DNA from 2 places in the Streptomyces sp. NPDC058985 genome. Region 1 is predicted to be linked to the other one. Evidence: riboswitches for the same ligand, from Rfam matches in the RefSeq annotation. Region 1 holds a riboswitch; the other holds the start of a gene.
What was found. Region 1 has a riboswitch for cyclic di-AMP ahead of ACFW01_RS00250 (C40 family peptidase). Riboswitches for the same ligand answer to the same signal wherever they lie in the genome.
Positions count from the first base shown of each region.

Region 1 (4,203 bases):
TTCATCCCCGCGATGCTGCACGGCGCGCTGACGATGCTGGTCACCGGTGTCGCCCTGGTCGGCCTCAACCAGGCCGACGACCAGTCCGTGGACAACCTCAAGATCGGGGTGAAGCTCGCCCTGCTGATCGTGATCCTCGGCCTGGTCTACGTGAAGCGCGACGACGAGAAGGTCGACAAGCCGCTGTTCGGCCTCGTGGGCCTGCTGACCGTCGCGAACATCTTCATCGCGGTGCTGTGGACGTGACGGCGGAGGCACCCGCGCCCGCAGACCGGGCCCCGGCCCGGGCCTGGGCGACCGCTCCCGCCGCGACCGCCAGCCACCCGGCCACCGCGATCCACAGCAGGACCTGGCCGGGTGTGTCCAGCCACGCGAGGTCGATCGCGGCGGCCACGGAGAGCGTCGCCGCCGCCGTCATGCCGAGCGGGAAGGCCGTCGACCAGCGCCGCACGTCGTAGCGGAGCCGCGGCCAGACGAACTCGGCGACCAGCAGGACGACGTACCAGGCGAGGTCGAGGGTGAGCAGGAAGACGGTCACGTCGTGCAGCACGGCGCTGTCGTCGGAGTTCCACAGGTACATGCCGGTCCCGGCCGCCGCGATCAGTTTGGCGCCGGCGAGGGCCGAGATGGCGAGCGCGCCGCCGGCCACCCAGTGGTCACCGGAGCCCAGCGCCACCTGCCGCAGATCGAAGCGGAACAGCGCGATCAGGTAGAGCACGATCCCCAGCCAGAACGGCACCAGCGCCGCGTGCGCCAGCCAGGGTGTCGAGGTGACCGCGGAGAGCGTGGCGCCGAGCACCGCCAGCCCCTCCGTGGCCACGCACCCCAGGAACACCGCCCCCGGCATCCTGCGCCCCCAGTGCCGCACGACCAAGAGGATCAGCACCGGCCACAGGAGCGCCGCCAGTGCCAGCAGCGCGGCGGCCAGGGGCGTCCAGCCGTGCAGCGCGAACCGGGTGCCGAGCACGGTGGTCGCGGCGACCGCGGTGAGCGCGCCCGGTGTCCCCGCCCGCGTCAGCCACTGCGGGCGTTCGACCAGCAGCAGGTAGACGAAGTTCGCCGCCAGGGTCAGCCAGGCGGCGCTGGCCAGGAACAGCGCGATGCGGGACAGGACCTCGTGTCCCGTCAGATGCAGGGCGACCGACAGGATGCCGGTCGCCATCACCGCGGCCCCGGCCGCCGGTGGACGCTGCGCCCACCAGGCGCGCAGGGGGAAGGGGAGAGTGCCTGACGACGTGCCTGGTGACGTACCTGACGACATGCTCCCGATGCTAGAGAGCCGCGCCGGTCAGGCGGGTCGCACCACGCTGTGGATCGACGACTCGCCGTCGTAGTAGATCGACTCCTCGCGGACGTACGCGCCCGGCTTCGGGGCGTGGATCATCATGCCGTTGCCGATGTAGAGGCCGACGTGGCTGAGGTCGTCGTAGAAGAAGACCAGGTCACCGGGTTGTGCCTGGGAGACGGGGACGGTCGTTCCGGCGTTGACCTGGTCGTACGTGACGCGCGGCAGTGTCACCCCCGCGGCCTTCCAGGCGGCCTGGGTGAGGCCGGAGCAGTCGTAGGAGCCGGGGCCGGTGGCGCCCCAGACGTACGGCTTGCCGATCTGGGCGCGGGCGAAGCCGAGCGCCTTCTCGGCCTTGGTGCCGTACGACGAGTCCGGCGTCGAGGAGCCCGACGAGCCGCTGCCGCCGGACTCCGAGGAACCGGAGGAGGTGCCACCGCCGCTCTCCTGCCGTGCGGCCTCCTCCCGCCGCTCGCGCTCCTCGGCCTGCTGCCGGGCCTGCTGCTCGGCCAGCTCCGCGGCCTTGCGGGCGGCCTCCTCCTGCTTCTTCTTCTCGATCGCCGCGAGCCGGGCCTTCTCCTCGGCGGTCAGCTTCGAGAGCAGTTCACGGGCGGTGGCGAGCTTCTTCTGGACGGTCGACTTGGCCGTCTTCAGGTCCTTCTGCGAGCCGGTGAGCGTCTCCAGGCTCTCGGCGGCCTCCCGGCGCTTCTTCATCGTCTCGGACTGCTGCGTGACGTAGTCGTCGACCGCGGTCTTCTGGCGGCCGGTGAGCCGGCCCATCAGCTGGTTCTGGTCGAAGTACTCCTGCGGCGAGTCCGCGAGCAGGAAGGTCGCCGTCTCCGGGACCGCCGTGCCCGTGCGGTACTGCGCGGAGGCGAAGGAACCCAGTTCCTCGCGCGCGTCGTTGAGCTTCTGGGTGCGCTGGGCGACGTCGTCGAGGAGGGTGTCGACCTTCTTGCGCTGCTTGGCGGTCTTCTCCTTGGCCGCGTTGTACTTCTCGGTGGCCGACCCCGCCTGGCGGTAGAGGTCGTCGACCTTCTTCTCGACCTCTTCGAGGCTCGGCCTGTCGTCGTCCGACGGCGTGGCGTTCGCCGTCTGGGACAGCAGGGCGACGGAGGTCAGGGCCGCCGTGGCGAGGGCCGGGGTCCGTATGCCCGCGACGCGTGAACCGGTGGGGCGCGACTTGCGGTGCGACGCCAAGGAGGCGCTCCTTCCAAGTGCTCCGCCTACCGGGTTAGCTGTCGGGTTCGGGCGGCACGGAAGGGTTGCCCTACGGCGGACCGTCCTCGCGGGAGGCGGTACGGCCGATTCACCCCAAGTTCTCGGTTGGGTCCCCGGCTCCGGGCGCCGTGGCGGGCACGTCGGACTCGGCGGAGGCCGCGCGGCCCGGCGAGGTTCGCCGGAGGGGGTCGTTCGGCCTGCCCGCACCGTAGCCAACTCGTGTGGCCGCTGTGAAGGTTGGTGGGTGATATGCCCGATACATTTTCGTTACCTCGGCGACGGGTGTCACTCTTCGTATCCCGGCACGTCGCAGGGCGTACCGGTGTGAGGTGTCCCGGCCATTTTCCGGGGTGGCGCCGGGTTGTCGGTGGGGCGCCCTAGACTCGGAGAGCGATGAGCAGCCTCTTTGACGACAGCTTCCTGGCGAGCCTCCAGACCCCCCGGGGTCATGAGGAGGAACCCCCGCCGCCGCCCGAGGACGGTCACGGACCGGAGCCGGTCCCGCACGACCTGTTCGGCGGGAAGTTCGACGCGCCCCCGGAGCGCGACCGGTACTACCGGGACGGCGCCCCGCGCCCCGCCCTGGACCCGGCCGCCCTCCTGGACGGGCTGAACGACAACCAGCGCGCCGCCGTGGTGCACTCCGGCTCCCCGCTGCTCATCGTGGCCGGCGCCGGCTCCGGCAAGACCCGCGTGCTCACCCACCGCATCGCCCACCTGCTGGCCGAGCGCGGCGTCCACCCGGGCCAGATCCTCGCGATCACCTTCACCAACAAGGCCGCCGGCGAGATGAAGGAGCGCGTCGAGCAGCTCGTCGGCCCGCGCGCCAACGCGATGTGGGTGATGACCTTCCACAGCGCCTGCGTCCGCATCCTGCGCCGCGAGTCGAAGAAGCTCGGCTTCACCTCGTCCTTCTCGATCTACGACGCCGCCGACTCCAAGCGGCTCATGGCGCTGGTCTGCCGCGACCTCGACCTGGACCCCAAGCGCTTCCCGCCCAAGTCCTTCAGCGCCAAGATCAGCAACCTGAAGAACGAGCTGATCGACGAGGAGGACTTCGCCGCCCAGGCCGCCGACGGCTTCGAGAAGACCCTCGCCCAGGCGTACGCCATGTACCAGTCGCGGCTGCGCGAGGCCAACGCCCTCGACTTCGACGACCTGATCATGACGACGGTCAATCTGCTCCGCGCCTTCCCGGACGTCGCCGAGCACTACCGCCGCCGCTTCAGGCACGTCATGGTCGACGAGTACCAGGACACCAACCACGCCCAGTACGCCCTGGTGCGCGAGCTGGTCGGCGGGGCGTCGGAGCACCCCGTCGACGTGCCGCCGGAGGCCGAGGTCCCGCCCGCCGAGCTGTGCGTGGTGGGCGACGCCGACCAGTCGATCTACGCCTTCCGCGGCGCCACCATCCGCAACATCCTCCAGTTCGAGGAGGACTACCCGAACGCGACGACGATCCTCCTGGAGCAGAACTACCGCTCCACTCAGACCATCCTCACCGCCGCCAACGCGGTCATCGAGCGCAATGAGTCCCGCCGGCCCAAGAACCTGTGGACCAACCAGGGCGCCGGCGCCCAGATCACCGGGTACGTCGCCGACACCGAGCACGACGAGGCCCAGTTCGTCGCCGACGAGATAGACCGCCTCACGGACGCGGGCGAGGCCAAGGCCGGCGACGTCGCCGTCTTCTACCG
Region 1 is NZ_JBHYJX010000001.1:57,595-61,797, reverse strand. Features, by position in the region: gene ACFW01_RS00260 (hypothetical protein) at 1-246, shown strand, start outside; gene ACFW01_RS00255 (tellurite resistance/C4-dicarboxylate transporter family protein) at 224-1,261, opposite strand; gene ACFW01_RS00250 (C40 family peptidase) at 1,289-2,485, opposite strand; cyclic di-AMP (ydaO/yuaA leader) riboswitch at 2,494-2,668, opposite strand; gene pcrA (DNA helicase PcrA) at 2,900-4,203, shown strand, end outside.

Region 2 (4,203 bases), on a different contig from region 1:
CCGCGAGCCGGAGCGCGCGGCGCGGGCCCGTGCCGTCGCCGCCGAACTGCACGCGCGCCTGACCGCGTCGGGCCTGGAGGCGGTACGTCCGGACGCCGCGGTGGTCTCGGTGCGCGCGCCTTCCCCGGAGGGGGCGGTGCGGTGGGCGGCCGACTGCCGTGCGGCCGGCCTGTCCGTGGGCTGTTTCCGTCCTCCTTCCGTGCCGGACGGTGTCTCACGGCTCAGGCTGACCGCTCGGGCGGACCTCTCCGGGGAACAGATCGAACGCGCGGTGCGGGTGATCGGCGAGACGCGACCATGAGTCGGCGTGGCATGGCCGTGTGTCGTCCGACGTCTCGTGGGGTGGTCAGTCCTGGTGGATCCCGGCGGTGAAGGACGTCCAGCTCTCGGGGGAGAAGAGCAGGGCGGCCCCGGCGGGGTTCTTGGAGTCGCGCACCGCGAGAAGTCCGGCCCAGCGGCCGGCCGACGGCCGGGCCGTCTCCACGCAGTTGTTCGCGCCCGTGCTGTAGCTGCTGCGCAGCCACCGCACGCCGGTCAGATCGGTGCCGGCAGGGATGTTCCGGGGAAGTTCGGACATGGAGCCTGACATGGTGCCTCCTTACGCGCCTGCCGCGGTCGCGGCGATGAAGTCCAACGAGTCCTCGGGCGAAAGGGCATGGATCAGAAGGGCGTTGAAGGCCTCGGTATAGGCCTCTAGGTCTTCTTTCCGTTCGAGATGCAGGCTACTCGTCAAGTGGTCGAGAACAACCACGTCCAGATCAGAAGTGCTCGAAAAAGAGAAGATTACGAAAGGGCCGGTGACACCGATGTGCGCCCCGGCGGCAAACGGCAATACCTGGAGCCGGACATGCGGCAGACGCGCCGCCTCCACCAGCCGCTCCAGCTGACGTGCCATCACCCCGGGGCCGCCCACCTGCCGGCGCAGCACCGCCTCGTCCAGCACCGCGCTCAGCTCCAGCGGCGGTTCGCCGCGCAGCACGTCCTGCCGGGCCAGCCTGACCTCCACCAGCGCGTCCAGCCGCTCCTCCGGCATGCCGTCCACGGCGGCCCGCGTCACCTCGCGGGCGTACTCCGGGGTCTGCAGGAGGCCGGGGACCACCGTCGTCTCCAGCGTGCGCATCGCGCCGGCCTGGGACTCCAGGCTGATGAAGTCGCGGTAGGTGGGCGGCAGCACCCCGCGGTAGGCGTGCCACCAGTGGTGCCGGCCGCCCGCGTCGTCGGAGCGCGCCAGCATCACCAGCAGCCCGCGCAGCTGGTCGTCGTCCACGCCGTAGGCGTCGAGCAGTAACCGCACGTCGGCCGGTTTCGCCCCGCTCGTCCCGGTCTCGATGCGGCTGACCTTCGACTGGTGCCAGCCCACCAGCCGGGCCGCCTCCCCGCTGGTGATGCCCGCCGTCGTGCGCAGGGCGCGCAGTTCCGCGCCCAGCTTTCTGCGGCGCACCACCGGACCGTGCTGCATGGGCCACTCCCTTACTCCTTATGGGCCGCCCAAATCCGCTCTGCCGTCGCAGAGTTCACCGCTTCGAGCGACAGATATATGCATATCTTGGCGGATCGCCGTCCTTCACGGGCCGGGTGATGGCAGTCTGGCGGCGAAGCACCAGTCCGGGACCGTACTCGAACCGCCCGCTTCGTGTCGGACCACGGTCCCGTGAGAAAGGGACGACGTTGCCATGGCCGATCACCTGGAAGCATCCGTCACTCTGCCGAGCGATCCCGCTTCGGTGGCCGCCGCGCGCACCTATGTGGCCGGCACGCTGGTGGAGTGGGGCCTGCCGGCGGACGCGGAGATGTCCGACACGGTCCGGCTGATCGTCTCCGAACTGGCGACCAACGCGGTCCAGCACACGCTCGGGCAGTCGCCCACCTTCACGGTGGACCTCGTCCTCGACCGTGACGAGCGGCTGCGCATCGGCGTCACCGACAGCCATCCGCGCTTCCCCAAGCGCCTGCCGGCCGCCGTGCAGCAGGACAACGGCCGCGGCATGGTGATCATCCGCTGGCTGACCGCCGAATGCGGCGGCAAGCTGCGGGTCCGCCCCACGCGGGAGGGCGGCAAGACCGTCTCCATCGAACTGCCCTGGACCGCCCCCGGCACGCCGGCCGCCGCCGAGGGGGTGACGGCGGGGCAGAACGCCGTCATCCCCCTCGGGAGAGCTGCTCGACCCCGGGCTGTCTGACCCCGTGTCACTCGATCACGGGGCGTCTGGCCCCTGGGGGCTACTTGACCCGGCCGTAGGAGACGCTCCCGGTCCAGATCTTCTGCAGGCGTACCACGTCCCCGGTCTTCGGGGCGTGCCAGAGCTTGCCCTTCCCGGCGTAGATGCCGACGTGGTAGACGCTGCGGCCCGAGTGGAAGAAGACCAGGTCTCCGGCCTTGCGCTTCTTGGCCGAGACGTGGCGGGTCTTGTTGTACTGCTGGGCCGCCGTGCGCGGCAGCTTCTTGCCGGCCTTCTTGAACGAGTACAGCGTCAGGCCGGAGCAGTCGAACCTGCGGGGCCCGACGGCGCCCCACCTGTAGGGGGAACCCTTCTTGGATGCCGCGATCTTGAGGGCCTTCGTCGCATGAGCCGCCGCGGCCGCCTCCGAGGAGAAGCCGGGGACCACGACGGAGCCGCCTACCGCGGCGAGAGTGAGGGCCGAGGCCGTACCGGCACGAGCCATCAGGGACGGGACACGATTGAGCGCGAACATGCGCAACCCTTCGTCAGCCGCCTGTGAAGGATGACCTGTCGGATTCGGGCTGGCGAAGTTGCCCGGCCGCACGAGTGCGGCTTCACCCCAAGGGCTGCTCGGTCCGGCGCCTCTCCCACGGAGGCGACCGCTCCTGCGACCCGTCGTGCTCGGGTCCTCCACTCCTGCCGATCCACTTCCTCGCGACCGGTCGTCCGGGCGGCGGCAGGACTCGGCGTCCGCCCGGACCGCCCCGCCGCTGCGGCGGGGGCTTGTCGTCAGTCACGGATCTTGTCTCGCCGGAGGGGGAATTCCCAACGGAACGTGCCTTTTGTGTTGTTACTCACCACCCACCCGTTCGGGTGGACGCCGCTGTGTTCGAGCCGGGGTCGTAGGCGATGACGCCCCCGGGACCAGCGGCGCAGCGGTAGGCGCGGACGTCGGGGGAGGGCGGCCGCGCAACCCGGACCGGTCGTCAACCGGGTGTGTTCCTACGCCGAAAGGAGGTACGTCTTTTGGTCCGTTTCGAACCCCGTCCACTCAACTCTCGGAACACGGCGGAAGACTGAGGCGTCCCGTCCGCCGCTCGCCGTCCAGTACCCGCAGGGCGCGGGCGAGGGGGGGCGCGTGCAGTTCGGTCTCGCCCCGGGCGTGCATCAGCTCCAGCGCGTCACGCAGGGCCGCGGCCTTCCCGACCAGCGCCTGGGCGGCCCGCAGTCCCCGGTAGGTGTCGCCGTCCCGCGCGGGGTTGATGCGCCCGAGCAGGTCGACGACGTCCAGGTAGCGGTCGATCAGCTCCGCCTCGGCGCGGGTCAGGGCGGGCAGGGGCGGCAGTTCCGGTGGCAGCATCGGCCGTTCACCGGGTGCCGGGTGTGCCGGGCGCGGCGGAGCGGTCGGACACGATCCGGTCCACCAGCCCGTACTCCAGAGCCTGTTGGGCGTCCAGGACGGTGTCCCGCTCGATGTCCTCGGTCACCTGCGCCGGAGTGCGGCCCGTGTGCCGTACAAGGATCTCCTCCAGGCGGGCGCGGATCCGTGCCAACTCCTCGGCCCGGATGGCCAGGTCGCTCGCCTGCCCCTCGATCGGCTCGGTGAGCAGCGGCTGACGGAGCACCACCCGCGCCCCGGGCAGCATCGCGCGCTTGCCCGGCGTGCCCGCCGCCAGCAGCAGCGCGGCGGACGCGCCGGCCTGTCCGAGGCAGGTCGTCTCCACGTCGCAGGCGACGTAGCGCATCGTGTCGTAGATCGCCGTCATGGCCGTGAACGAGCCGCCCGGGGAGTTGATGCAGAGGGCGATGTCCCGGTCCGGGGCCTGGTGCTCCAGGTGCATGAACTGCGCCATCACGTCGTTCGCGGAGGTCTCGTCGACCGGCGTCCCGAGGAAGACGATCCGCTCCTCCAGCAGTTTCGAGTACGGATCCGACGTCCGGGCCCCGGCGCTCGTGCGCTCGGTGAACTCGGGCAGGACGTGGCGGGCGGACGGTCGGGTCATGGCGAACCCCTTCTCGTGACGGAACCCTCTTCGGCTGC
Region 2 is NZ_JBHYJX010000021.1:120,617-124,819, forward strand. Features, by position in the region: gene ACFW01_RS20255 (8-amino-7-oxononanoate synthase) at 1-301, shown strand, start outside; gene ACFW01_RS20260 (DUF397 domain-containing protein) at 347-577, opposite strand; gene ACFW01_RS20265 (helix-turn-helix transcriptional regulator) at 599-1,459, opposite strand; gene ACFW01_RS20270 (ATP-binding protein) at 1,674-2,180, shown strand; gene ACFW01_RS20275 (C40 family peptidase) at 2,221-2,694, opposite strand; cyclic di-AMP (ydaO/yuaA leader) riboswitch at 2,698-2,845, opposite strand; gene ACFW01_RS20280 (hypothetical protein) at 3,214-3,522, opposite strand; gene ACFW01_RS20285 (ATP-dependent Clp protease proteolytic subunit) at 3,530-4,165, opposite strand.
Region 2: another riboswitch for cyclic di-AMP. It lies ahead of ACFW01_RS20275 (C40 family peptidase); the one in region 1 lies ahead of ACFW01_RS00250 (C40 family peptidase).